DNA from 3 places in the Martinezella sp. CNPSo 3959 genome. Region 3 is predicted to be linked to each of the others. Evidence: riboswitches for the same ligand, from Rfam matches in the RefSeq annotation. Region 3 holds a riboswitch; each other region holds the start of a gene.
The links. Region 3 has a riboswitch for cobalamin ahead of AC13RE_RS20960 (ABC transporter substrate-binding protein). Riboswitches for the same ligand answer to the same signal wherever they lie in the genome.

Region 1 (4,140 bases), on a different contig from region 3:
CAGCGCTTCCAGAGCATAATGGAAGTAACTCGCCCCTCCCAGCGCTCGCACGATGATGAGCTTCGCATGCCGCGCTGTCCTGTCGACATAGGTATCGACGGACATCGGATGCTTGAGGCTCATCAGGCTCGCAAGCCGAAGGGAACGGCCGCCCTCACCATGCGCTGCGGCAATCGCCGCAAGCTCGGTATCGGCAGCCGACAGAAAGAGGATATCACCGGGCGACTGCCCGAGATCGATCGCCTCCTCGCCGTCGTTGATCGTTCCCTTTTGAGCCAGGAGAAGGTGCATCAGGCGTCAGAGTATGCGGTGGCATACCCCCCTCTGTCACTTCGTGACATCTCCCCCACAAAGGGGGAGATTGTTTGGTGCCATGCCTCACCCCAACGACCATCCGAAGCCACTAAAACCTCGGTAGTCAGCCGTTTCGCAAAAACGTAGTCGCGAGCTCCCAATCTCCCCCCTAGTGGGGGAGATGTCCCGCAAGGGACAGAGGGGGGTGTTTCTGGACAAAGACACAGCATCGATCAAACCAGCGCTTCGATCGCTTTGCGCACGATCGTCTCATCCATCTCGTGCAGGCCGATCACGACAAGCCGGGTCGCGCGGGCTTCACCCGGCGTCCAGGCGCGATCGAAATAGGTGTCGATGCGGCTGCCAACAGCCTGAAGCTGCAGGCGCATGGGCTTGCCGGGGACATCGACGAAGCCTTTCAGGCGCAGCACGTCATGCTCGGCAATCACGCCCTTCAGCGCATCGACGAAGGCCGCCGGGTCGGCAATCGGGCCAAGCTCGACAACGAAGCTGTCGAACTCGTCGTGATCGTGCGGCGTGCCGTCTTCATGCTCCAGTTCATGATGGGATTTGCGGTTGACGATATCGTCTTCCGTGCCGATGCCGAGGCCGAGCAGGATGGCGGCCGGCACATCGCCGTTCTTCGCTTCGATAATCGTCGGCTTGCGTGCCGTGCGCGAGGCAACCTCGGCGCGGACGCGGCCGAGACCGTCGACATCGATCAGATCGGTCTTGTTGAGCACGATCAGATCGGCGCAGGTCAGCTGGTCCTCGAACAGTTCTTCGATCGGGCTTTCATGATCGAGCGAGTCGTCCTCGACGCGGGCGGCTTCGACAGCGTCATGATCGTCGGCAAAACGGCCGGCGGCAACGGCGGCACTATCGACGACGGTGATGACGCCATCGACGGTGACATGGGTGCGGATATCGGGCCAGTTGAAGGCAGCGACCAGCGGCTGCGGCAGCGCAAGGCCCGAGGTCTCGATGACGATGTGATCCGGGCGCGCATCGCGCTCCAGAAGCTTCGTCATGGTCGGAATGAAATCGTCGGCCACGGTGCAGCAGATGCAGCCATTGGTCAGCTCGATGATGTCGTCTTCGGTGCAGTTCTCCGCGCCGCAGCCCTTGAGCACGTCGCCATCGACGCCGAGATCGCCGAATTCGTTGATGATCAAAGCGATCTTCTTGCCGCCGGCATTCTGCAGGAGGTTGCGGATCATCGTCGTCTTTCCGGCTCCCAGGAAGCCGGTGATGACGGTAGCGGGAATCTTTTCCTGGTTCATATGCATCAACCCTTCATTTTCAGCGGTAGGCCCGCTGCGATAAAATAAACTTCGGCACTCGCCGCCCCGACCATCTGGTGCAGGCGGCCGGCATGATCGCGAAATTCGCGCGCCATGCGATTCTCCGGCACGATTCCCAAGCCTACCTCGTTGGAGACGAGAACAAGCCTTGATCGTGCGGTCGGCAGAAAGGCGGTCAGGGCGGCAAATTCCGCCGCCATGTCACGCTCGGCCATCATCAGATTGGTGACCCATAGCGTCAGGCAGTCGACAAGCACTGCCCGCCCCTCGGCGTCGACGGCGGCAAGCTGCCCGACAAGATCGATCGGCTCCTCATGCGTTTGCCATAGATCGCCGCGGTCGGCACGATGCTTCGCGATGCGCTCGCGCATCTCGTCGTCCCATGCCTGCCCTGTCGCCACATAGTGACGTTCAAGACCCGTGTCCGAGACCAGGGATTCGGCAAACCTGGATTTGCCGGAACGCGCGCCCCCAAGGACGAAGACTGCTCGGGAAGTCGAAGACGACATACGCTATGCCCGCTCCCAGGCGGAAGCGAGGGTCGGCAGCACATCGCTGGAACCGGAAAACGGGCGCCTACACGCCAAAAACTCGTCTTGCGCCATGACAACCTCCGTGCTGGCAGCGGAACTGACGTCCCAGAACAGGCTCTGTGCCCGGCACGCATGGCAGGTCTCCTGGCTCGCGGATAAGGCGCCGCGACGGGGGCGGACCGAAACCGGTCGCCCCCGATCGTGCGCCAGCGGATCTTTCTCGCCTTCCCGGCAATGCATCATGAAAAGGCGGACGATTCGTAGAATAAGAGGCGTCCAGCCCCGGTTGATCATGATGCCACGCCAGTGGCTTTTTCGACTTGAGCCTGTCCCGCCCCGTTCGCCCCATGCGAACCATCGATGGAATAGGTTTCAAACCGAACGAAAGACCCTGACCGCTCTACAGTCGCGGGGTCGGCTGTGATGAGAACGCCCGGATTGGGTCCGTCCCTCCACATTCCCTTTTCATCCCATGCGGCAGATCGCCGCTCAGGAACCATTCGTTATACCGGCAATGATTAGGCTTTCACTTACCTCAAGTCAATCAAGGGCATGGATGCGACCTGCGCCATCCTGATTACGAAATCGGCTGAAAATTCCCATAAAGCCAACGGCTTTTTTGCCGTATTTCTTTGATGTTAGGAGGTTATAGAGGGTAGGCTCTCGCATTCGAGTAAAACGTATCGTCCGTTTCCCATGTTGCAGAAATTCCAACCGCGACGCCTCGGCGTCTTCTCGGCTCTGTTCGATCTCGGTCGATTCAGGGCATTGCTGCGCCGTGGCGAATTGGGACTTGTCTTCGCCGGAGCGCTGGTGGGAATAGTATCCGGCTGTGCCGTAACGGCGATGAGCTATATCTCGCGCAAGTTTCACAGCGTCATCTACGGCATAACCGACTACGAACGCTTGAGTTCAGCGGCGATGGCAATTCAGGACAAATCCGTATTGTTCATCGCACCGATCGCGGGCGGCATCATTCTCGGCATACTGCTCTATATATTATCCCGCACACGCAAAAAGCCGATGGTCGACCCGATCGAAGCCAATGCACTGCATGGCGGCCGCATGTCGCTGACCGACAGCATCATCGTGGCCGTGCAAAACCTGATTTCCAATGGATTCGGCGCCTCTGTCGGGCTTGAAGCAGGTTACACGCAGCTCGCCGCGGGCATTGCCTCCAAGTTCGGCTACAAGATGCAGATGCGTCGCGCGGACCTGCGCATGCTCGTCGGCTGCGGCGCGGCCGGCGCCATCGCCGCAGCATTCAATGCTCCGCTCACCGGCGCCTTTTACGCCTTCGAGCTGATCATCGGCAGCTATTCGATCGTGACCCTGACACCCGTCGTCGTCTCGGCGCTGATATCGACCATGATCGCAAGACTGCTCGCCGGCGACGACTTCGCCATCGATATCGATCATTTCGGGGCGATCGTTCCGGCTGATTATCTTCCTGCCATCCTGCTGGGTGCCTTCTGCGCCGGTATCGGCATCCTGATCATGCAGGGCGTCGCATGGGTCGAGGAGCTGGCACGCAAAAGCTCGATCGCGCCGCCCTTCCGCCCTGCGCTTGGCGGCTTGGTGGTGGGAACATTGGCGCTGATCTCACCACAGGTTCTGTCTGCCGGCCATGGCGCCCTGCATCTCAATCTTTCGACCGATGTGACGCTGAGCGCACTTATCGGCGTCTTCATCCTGAAATCCCTGGCATCAGCAGTTTCGATCGGCTCCGGCTTCAGAGGCGGACTCTTCTTTGCCTCCCTGTTCATGGGCGCGCTGCTCGGCAAGATCTTCGCTTATTGCGCACCCTATTTCGATCACGCCACGCTGACGCCGGCCGTCTACGCAGTCGTCGGCATGAGCTCGCTTGCCGTCGCGATCATTGGCGGGCCGCTGACGATGACCTTCCTGGCGCTCGAAATCACCGGAGATTTCCCGATCACTGCTCTGGTTCTGGCGGCGGTCATCACCTCCTCGCTGGTGGTGCGCACGACCTTCGGCTACTCCTTCGC
Region 2 (4,140 bases), on a different contig from region 3:
GATCCAGCACGGCAACGGCGTTCTCGCTGCCGGGAATGTCTGGCGTGCCGAAGCGAATCAGCGCCTCGCTTGCGGAAACCTCCGTGGCGTCGAGCCGCACCGCCGCTCCCGGCGCATAATGCGAAGCAAGCATGCCTGGCGCCTCGATGGCAGCGGAAGCCTTCTTCTTGCGCTTCAGTGCCTTACCGGCTACCCGCTCGATCTCGCTCGCCGCCAGCCCACCAGGTCGCAGCAGGCGCATCTCGCCATCCTCAACCTTGACGATCGTCGACTCCACGCCGACAACCGATGATCCGGCGTCGAGAATAAGAGAAATCCGCTCTCCAAGGTCGTCGTCCACATGATCTGCGCTGGTGGCGCTGATCTTGCCCGAGGTATTGGCGCTGGGTGCTGCAAGCGGTCGGTCGAAGGCGCGGATCAGCTCGCCGGCAAAGCCCTGCGGCACGCGGATGCCGACCGTGTCGAGGCCGGCGGTTGCCAGCGGATGGATGCCGCTATCGGGCTTGAGCGGCAGCACCAGCGTCAGCGGACCGGGCCAGAAGGCTTCGGCGAGCTTGCGCGAGATGGGGTCGAAGACCGCATAGCGCTCGGCCATGGCGAGGTCGCTCATATGGCAGATCAGCGGATTGAAGCGCGGCCGCCCCTTCGTCTCATAGATCCGGGTAATGGCGGCGGGATTGGTGGCATCGGCGGCAAGGCCATAGACCGTCTCCGTCGGCAGCCCGATCGGTAGACCCTCGGTGAGAGTCGCTGTCGCAACTTCGATCGCCGTTTGCGGATGTTCGAGAATGTCTATGTGTCGTGCCATGGCCTGCCTGCTTGCAGTTCAGGCCGTTTCTTATGCTCTTCGAGTTTTCGGATCAATCGTCAAAGCTGTCGAATGATGTCGCGGAGCTGCTCGTTGCGGGCGCCGAGGAGAAGAACATTGCGGATGGCGATCTGCGGATCGTGGGTGTGGAACAGTACGCCGTTGCCTCTGACGTCGCGGTTGATCGTCAGTTTCTTGTCTTCGGCCTCCTTGTCCGGATGGATGGCGACAGCGAAATACATCCGCGAATATTTGAGGCTGATGTCTTCGAAGAAGTTTTCCTCCTGGCCGATCCGGGCGAAGAAGTTGGCGATATAGAAAGCCCAGTTCACGTCCTCATAATGCGCGAATTGTGTCCGCGCCGCGGTAACGTGGCAATAGCCGAGATGCGGCGTGTCCTTCAGCGTGTGATGAAAGATGAGCTTCGGGAAGCGGATGGACCTATGGAAATTGTTGAGCCGGTCGTGGGTCTTCTCGCCGGCGTCCCTGAGCTTCAGCGCCGTGCGTTCGGCCACCTGTTCGTGGGTGAGGTATTCCCGCTCTTCCGCCAGCCAATGCGGCCTGCTGCGGTTGATGCGGCCGGTGCGCAGGAATTCGGTGTACCCCGTCGTCGATACCGGCTGCGCCGGTTCGGGCTCGGCGGGCTTCCCAGCGTCGAAATATCTGAGTTTGGCCATGCCGGATCTCGCTATAAAACTCTTTGGTGACATGATGAACCACGGAGCTTGAGCCGAGCTTGATCGCGCCGGATTGAAGGCGCCCCGATAGCGGCTCCGTTGGCGCTTTCTGCCGCCCAATTATTCCCCTGATTACCGGCCGTTCGCCGACCTGTCGCAATCAGGATAAAGCGTCATTGGTGGAATGGATATGCGATGCTTTGACCATCTCCGATGCATGCGCTCAAGCAATTGAATTACCTGTCAATATTCTCAGGATATGCAACCGTCTCATCGCCCTGTTTCGCCTGTCGTCAAATTCGAAGCCGATGTCGCATTGCAGCGCAGCGGCAGACGCGGCCGAGAGCTATGATGATATCAATCTCAAGGTGCCGTCTGCTAGGGAGACGGAGAATTGGGAAGCCGGTCAAAATCCGGCGCTGCCCCCGCAACGGTGGTGGAGTGAGGCATGGCGGATAAAGCCACTGGGCCGATTGGTCTGGGAAGGTGCCATGGGGTCCTGGCAACAGGGCCGCTCCAGAGCCCGGAAACCAGCCTTGGGCACATATGGTTTACTGACCGCGGCGGGCGGTCGGGGCATTGCTTTCGGCCGTCCCCAACGGCCTTGCATGTCCTCTGCTCGTCTTCCGGTATTGCGCAAGGATAGGCAAATGGATATCGGCAGCAAAGTTCTGCGGCAATTGAAGAACCACCGGGCAGGTTTGAGCCTGGAGCAACCCTTCTACACCGATCCGGATTACTTCAAGCTCGACATGGAGACGATCTACTATCGCGACTGGCTGTTCATCGGCCATGATTGCGAAGTGCCGCGGGCGGGCAATTACTTCACCGTCCAGATCGGCGATTATCCCGTCGTGATCGTCCGTGGTCGCGATCAGGTCATCCGCGCCTTCCACAATAGCTGCCGCCACCGCGGCTCGCGCGTCTGTACGACCGAGCGCGGATCGTCGGCAAAGCTCGTCTGCCCCTATCACCAATGGACCTACGAGCTTGACGGCTCCCTGCTCTTTGCCCGTCAGATGGCTGAGGATTTTGACAAGAGCCAGCATTCGCTGAAGCCGGTTCACTGCGAAAGCGTCGCTGGCTACATCTTCATCTGCCTGGCACAGAACGCTCCGGATTTCGCACCGGTTCGCGCCACGATCGAGCCCTACATGGCCCCGCATCATATCAGCGAAGCCAAGGTCGCCTTCCAGAGCACGATCATCGAAAAGGGCAACTGGAAGCTCGTCTGGGAAAACAACCGCGAATGCTACCATTGCGCGGCCAATCACCCCGAACTCTGCCGCACCTTCCCGGAAGCTCCGACGGTTACCGGCGTGCAGGGCGCGATGAGCGATCCCGTCATTACCGAGCACTGGGCGCGCTGCGAAGCCGCCGGCCTGCCGAGCGAATTCAAGATCTCTCCTGACGGACAGTTCCGCACCGCCCGTATGCCGTTGATCGAAGGCGCCGAAAGCTACACCATGTCCGGCCAGAACGCCGTCAGGCGGCCACTCTCGCCCGACGTTACGATCAATGGCATCGGCACCATGCTGCTCTTCCATTATCCGACGACATGGAACCACATCCTTGGCGACCACGCGATCTCCTTCCGCGTCCTGCCGATCAGCGCCGAGGAAACCGCCGTGACCACGAAGTGGCTCGTTCACAAGGATGCGGTCGAAGGTGTCGACTACAATCTCGAGGAACTGACACACGTCTGGACTGAAACCAACGACCAGGACCGCCGCATCGTTGAGGAAAATGCCTTCGGCATCCGCTCGCCGGCCTATGAGCCCGGTCCCTATTCGGAAATCCATGAAGGCGGCGTCATGCAGTTCGTCGAATGGTACACGACTTTCATGATCAACCGGCTGCAGGGCGACCAGGCCAAGCTGTCGGCGGTAGCCTGAGTATGAACATGGCCGTCTCCCATCCGCATCGACACCTCGACCAGATGCAGCCCTGGAACGACAGGCAGCATTTGCTTGAATGTCTCTCGGTCACGCCCGAAGCGCCCGACGTGATGACCTTCACCTTCGGGTCCGACAAGGACAACTGGTTCCGCTATCTGCCGGGCCAGTTCGTGACGCTGGAGCTGCCGACGGCTCCGGAGCCGGTCATGCGCACCTATACGCTATCATCCACGCCGTCGCGGCCCTTCTCTGTCGCCGTGACGGTGAAGGCGCAGAAAGATAGCATCGGCACGCGCTGGATGTTCGAGAACCTGAAGCCGGGTATGCGCATCAAGGCTTTCGGCCCGCTGGGCGATTTCAGCCACATCCGTCATCCGGGCGAGAAATATCTCTTCGTCTCGGCCGGCTCCGGCATCACGCCGATGATGTCGATGACGCGGTATATGTCGGACATAGCACCACTGTCTGACATTACTTTCGTTAATTGCTCGCGCAGCCCGACGGACATCATCTTCCGCTCCGAGCTCGAATATCTCGCCCGCTTCATGCCGAACCTCGATCTCGGCTTCATCGTCGAAGGCTGCGGCCGCACCGATCTCTGGTCGGGGCTGAAGGGCCGCATCGACAAGGCGAAGATCGGCCTGCTGGCGCCCGATTTCATGGATCGCACCATCTTCTGCTGCGGCCCGGAAGTCTTCATGGATGCCGTGCGCTCCATGCTGGAAGCGCACGGCTTCGACATGTCACGCTACCATCA
Region 3 (4,140 bases):
TTCAGTCATAGGGCAGGCCTATCGCAAGCGCAATGCGTCAATTCGTGCCGCGATGCTGCCGATCGATGAGAGGCATATAAACTATTTTTAGAGATCGCATGGTATCTCGTAAGGACTTCGACCATGCCGCCGCAGCTCATCCATCGCGGCGCGCTGCGAAGACTGGGAATCGCCATGGAAGTCGAAGCACATCTGATCTCGCTAATACGTGTCCTCGGCCAGGTGGCGATTATTGTCTATGCCTATTCCTGGGTCATCCGTATCGTCGAGCGCGGCGCTTTGAAATCCGTGGCCGTCGGGCTGTTGTTCGGGCTGGTCGGCATCCTGTCCATGGGCGATCCCATCCAATGGATGCCAGGTGTGATCCAGGATGGCCGGTCGATCCTCCTTGTCCTTACGCCAATCTATGGCGGCCTTTTGGGAACCATTGTCGCTGCGGCAATGATGGCGCTGTTTCGGTACATGGTGGGCGGTATGGGCGCCGTGATCGGCGTTGCCGGCATCGTAATCGTTGCGACCGTGGGCTATGTACTCAGTCTGTTGCCACGGCAATGGACCGGCACGGGCTGGCGGCGATCGGCTCTGTTCGGTCTGGCGACCTGCTCATCCATTGTGGTTGTCTTCCTTTTGCCGTGGGCGGTTGCGCGTGCCCTTCTGATCTCGGCAACACTTCCGGTGACGATCGTCAATATCCTCGGTGTCATGCTGTTGTCGGATCTCTTGCAGCGGGAGCAATATCGCATCGGCATCCAGCGCGCGCTGGAGAATGAAGCGAGCCTCGATCCGCTGACAAAGCTTCCCAATCGCCGCGTACTGCAGCGTGAAGGTGATCGATGCACCAAGGAGGCCGGTATGCGGCGCATCCCCTTCTCGATCATCATGCTCGATATCGATCACTTCAAGAAGATCAACGACAGCTGGGGCCATGCCTTTGGCGACACCGTTCTGGCGCGGTTGGCTGATGTCATCAGGCAAACCGTGCGCAAGACCGACATTGCCGCCCGTTACGGCGGCGAGGAGATCGTCGTGCTGCTGCCCAACACCGATACGCGGGCTGCGGCTGCTGTCGCGGAGAAAATTCGCAAGGACATCGAGGGCACAACCCTGATGTTCGAGCAGGAAGCCGTCCATGTCACAGTCAGCATCGGGATTGCTTGCTCCCTCGAACCGACGACGGATTTCAAACATGTGCTTGAGGCCGCCGACAAGGCACTTTATCGCGCGAAGGCGGGCGGTAGAAATCGCGTGGAACTGGCGGAGGCCGCATAGGCTGGCGGTCATTCCTTCCGCAATGAGCACCGCGCTTCCGCATTTCCTATCCAAGCATCCTTGACGGAACGGGGCAGTCCGGAATAACTGGACGTGACGGTTCCCCAAGGAAGACTCCGCGGGGATTAATAGGGAACACGGTGAGGATGACCCAAGCGGGACCTAGACCGTGGCTGCCCCCGCAACTGTAAGCGGATTGCCGATCATCCGGGAATGACCAGCCTGCTGGTTCTTTCCTGAGGCTTTGAGCCGCGCCACTGCAAGCATGCTTGCGGGAAGGCCGATGATCGTCAGAGATCCGCAAGCCAGGAGACCTGCCGTCGATCACGATCCAATCAGCCGGGCGGGGATGCCCGGAAAGGACAGAGAATGATTGACCTGCGCCTTCGACATTATCCGACATCTATCGGCCTTGATTGGGATCTCCGCAGCCGGCGGCCGTCTTTCTCAGCGCGATCGCGCTGACGCCGCCCCGTTTCCTTAATCCTATCGAGATCTTTCATGCGCCATTTTTTGACGACCATTGCATTTGCACTTGGGCTGACTGGGTTTGCCGGCTCCGGCTTTGCCGCCACCCAATATCCTCTCACCATCAATAATTGCGGGCAGCAGGTCACTTTTGAAAAGGCTCCGGCCAAGATCGTTTCGATCGGCCAGGGCATGACTGAAATCCTCTTTTCGCTCGGCCTTGCCGACAAGATTGCCGGAACGGCGGTCTGGGTCGGCCCGGTTCCGCCGCAATATGCCGAGGCGAACAGCAAGATCCCGCGGCTTGCCGATAACGATCCGAGCTTCGAATCCGTCGTTGGCAAGGCCCCGGATCTCGTCGCGGCCGAATTCGAATGGCACGTCGGCGCGCAGGGTACCGTCGGCAAGCGCCAGCAATTTTCCGAGCTCGGCATCAATACCTATCTTGCACCGACCGATTGTGTTGCCAAGGTCAACGCCGATGGCGGCGACGGCGTGCGCAAAGAACTTTTCACGATGGATCTGGTCTATCAGGAAATCGCCGAGCTCTCGCAGATCTTCGACGTTAGGGATCGTGGCGATGCCCTGATCGCGGATCTGAAAAAGCGCGAGGCGGATGCAGTCGCTTCGATTGCCGCTGCCAAGGCCAAGGATCTTCCGATCGTGTTCTGGTTCTCCAGCAAGGAGGTCAATGGCGATGCCTATATCGCCGGCAAGAACAGCGCGCCAGCCTATATCCTGAAGACGCTCGGCGCCAGAAATGTGGTGACGACGGAAGAGGAATGGCCGATGGTCGGGTGGGAGACTATTGCGCAGGCCAATCCAGCCGTGATCGTCATAGCCACCATGGATCGCCGCCGCTATGCGGCCGACGATCCGAAGGTCAAGGTCGATTTCCTCGAAAAAGATCCCGTCACCAGCCAGCTCGACGCCGTCAAGAACAAGCGTTTTGTCATGATGGATGCGCAGTCGATGAACCCGACCATCCGCACCATCGACGGCATTGAAGTATTGGCCAAGGGCATCAAGTCCTTCGGCTTGGCGCAGTAAGATATGGGTCTCGCCGCAAAACGCAGGACATGGTGGGCGCTCTTGGCGCTCGCCATGGCTGCCGCCATTCTTCTGGCCTTCATGATCAGTCTCGCCGTATCGATCGGCGAGATTTCGATCCCCCTGTCGACGACCGTAAAGGCCGTTTCGAACCGATTGTTCGGAACGAGCTTCGAACTCAGCCGGATCCATCAGGGGATCGTCTGGGACTATCGCCTGAGCCGCGCGCTCGTTGCTGCAAGCACCGGTGCGTCGCTTGCCTTGAGCGGGGTGGTCTTGCAGGCGTTGCTGCGCAATCCGCTCGCCGAACCCTTTGTGCTCGGCATTTCCGCCGGTGCCTCCACCGGGGCGGTCTGCATCATGATCCTCGGTCTTGGCTACGGCATTCTCGGCCTTTCTGGCGGCGCCTTCCTCGGCGCAGTTGCAGCCTTTCTTTTCGTCGGCCTGCTTGCTGCCGGGGTTGGCGGCACGAGCGAGCGCATCATTCTATGCGGCGTCGCTGGTTCGCAGCTTTTCAACGCGCTCACCTCCTATATCGTCACCACCTCGGCCAATGCGGAGCAGGCGAGGGGCGTCATGTTCTGGCTGCTCGGCTCCATGAGCGGCGTGCGCTGGCCGGACGTTTATCTTTCCGGGCCGGTCGCCATCATCGGCTTTGCCGTCTGCATGGCGCATGTCCGCGTGCTCGATGCCTTTATCTTCGGCACGGATGCTGCCGCATCGCTTGGCATTGCGGTCAAGCGCGCCCAAGTCGTTCTGCTGGGCGTGACGGCTTTCATGACGGCAGCGGTCGTCAGTATCGTCGGCTCCATCGGTTTTGTCGGGCTCGTCATTCCGCATGCGGCCCGCTTTGTCGTCGGGCCGAGCCATGACCGACTTTTGCCGGCAGCGGCTCTGGCCGGCGCCATCTTCATGGTCGCGGCCGATATCATCTCGCGGGTCATCATTCCCCAGCAGATTCTGCCGATTGGCGTCGTCACGGCCTTGTTCGGGGCTCCGGCCTTCGCCCTCATTCTCTATCGCGCCCGGAGGACGGCATGAGCATCGCTGTGGACACGGTAACCTTTGCAGCCGGCAATAGCCTCATCGTCAACGGCGTCAGCCTGACGGTGGAAAAAGGCAAGGTGCTCGGGCTCCTTGGGCCGAACGGCTCGGGAAAATCCAGCCTGCTCAGGCTGATCTGCCGGCTGCGGAAGGTCAAAAGCGGGGTCATCCGGCTCGGCGGCAGCGATATTGCCTCGATCTCGCGGAGCGATATTGCCCGTCGCATCGCGCTCGTCGAGCAGCAGGCGACGACCGATACGCAGGTCACAGTGATGGACGTCGTCCGTCTCGGCCGTACGCCCCATCGCG

Region 1: linked by a shared signal. The riboswitch ahead of cobU (bifunctional adenosylcobinamide kinase/adenosylcobinamide-phosphate guanylyltransferase) and the one ahead of AC13RE_RS20960 (ABC transporter substrate-binding protein) in region 3 are both predicted to bind cobalamin.
Region 2: linked by a shared signal. The riboswitch ahead of AC13RE_RS27635 (aromatic ring-hydroxylating oxygenase subunit alpha) and the one ahead of AC13RE_RS20960 (ABC transporter substrate-binding protein) in region 3 are both predicted to bind cobalamin.

Annotation. Positions count from the first base shown of each region.
Region 1 covers NZ_JBXSOV010000001.1:643,302-647,441, forward strand. Annotated here, with positions in the region: gene cobN (cobaltochelatase subunit CobN) at 1-291, opposite strand, end outside; gene cobW (cobalamin biosynthesis protein CobW) at 528-1,577, opposite strand; gene cobU (bifunctional adenosylcobinamide kinase/adenosylcobinamide-phosphate guanylyltransferase) at 1,583-2,107, opposite strand; cobalamin riboswitch at 2,249-2,647, opposite strand; gene AC13RE_RS03310 (chloride channel protein) at 2,828-4,140, shown strand, end outside.
Region 2 covers NZ_JBXSOV010000021.1:32,811-36,950, reverse strand. Annotated here, with positions in the region: gene AC13RE_RS27645 (L-threonylcarbamoyladenylate synthase) at 1-808, opposite strand, end outside; gene AC13RE_RS27640 (DUF6656 family protein) at 868-1,485, opposite strand; cobalamin riboswitch at 1,835-2,038, shown strand; gene AC13RE_RS27635 (aromatic ring-hydroxylating oxygenase subunit alpha) at 2,136-3,380, shown strand; gene AC13RE_RS27630 (hybrid-cluster NAD(P)-dependent oxidoreductase) at 3,383-4,140, shown strand, end outside.
Region 3 covers NZ_JBXSOV010000011.1:23,257-27,396, forward strand. Annotated here, with positions in the region: gene AC13RE_RS20955 (GGDEF domain-containing protein) at 124-1,269, shown strand; cobalamin riboswitch at 1,350-1,605, shown strand; gene AC13RE_RS20960 (ABC transporter substrate-binding protein) at 1,771-2,787, shown strand; gene AC13RE_RS20965 (FecCD family ABC transporter permease) at 2,791-3,828, shown strand; gene AC13RE_RS20970 (ABC transporter ATP-binding protein) at 3,825-4,140, shown strand, end outside.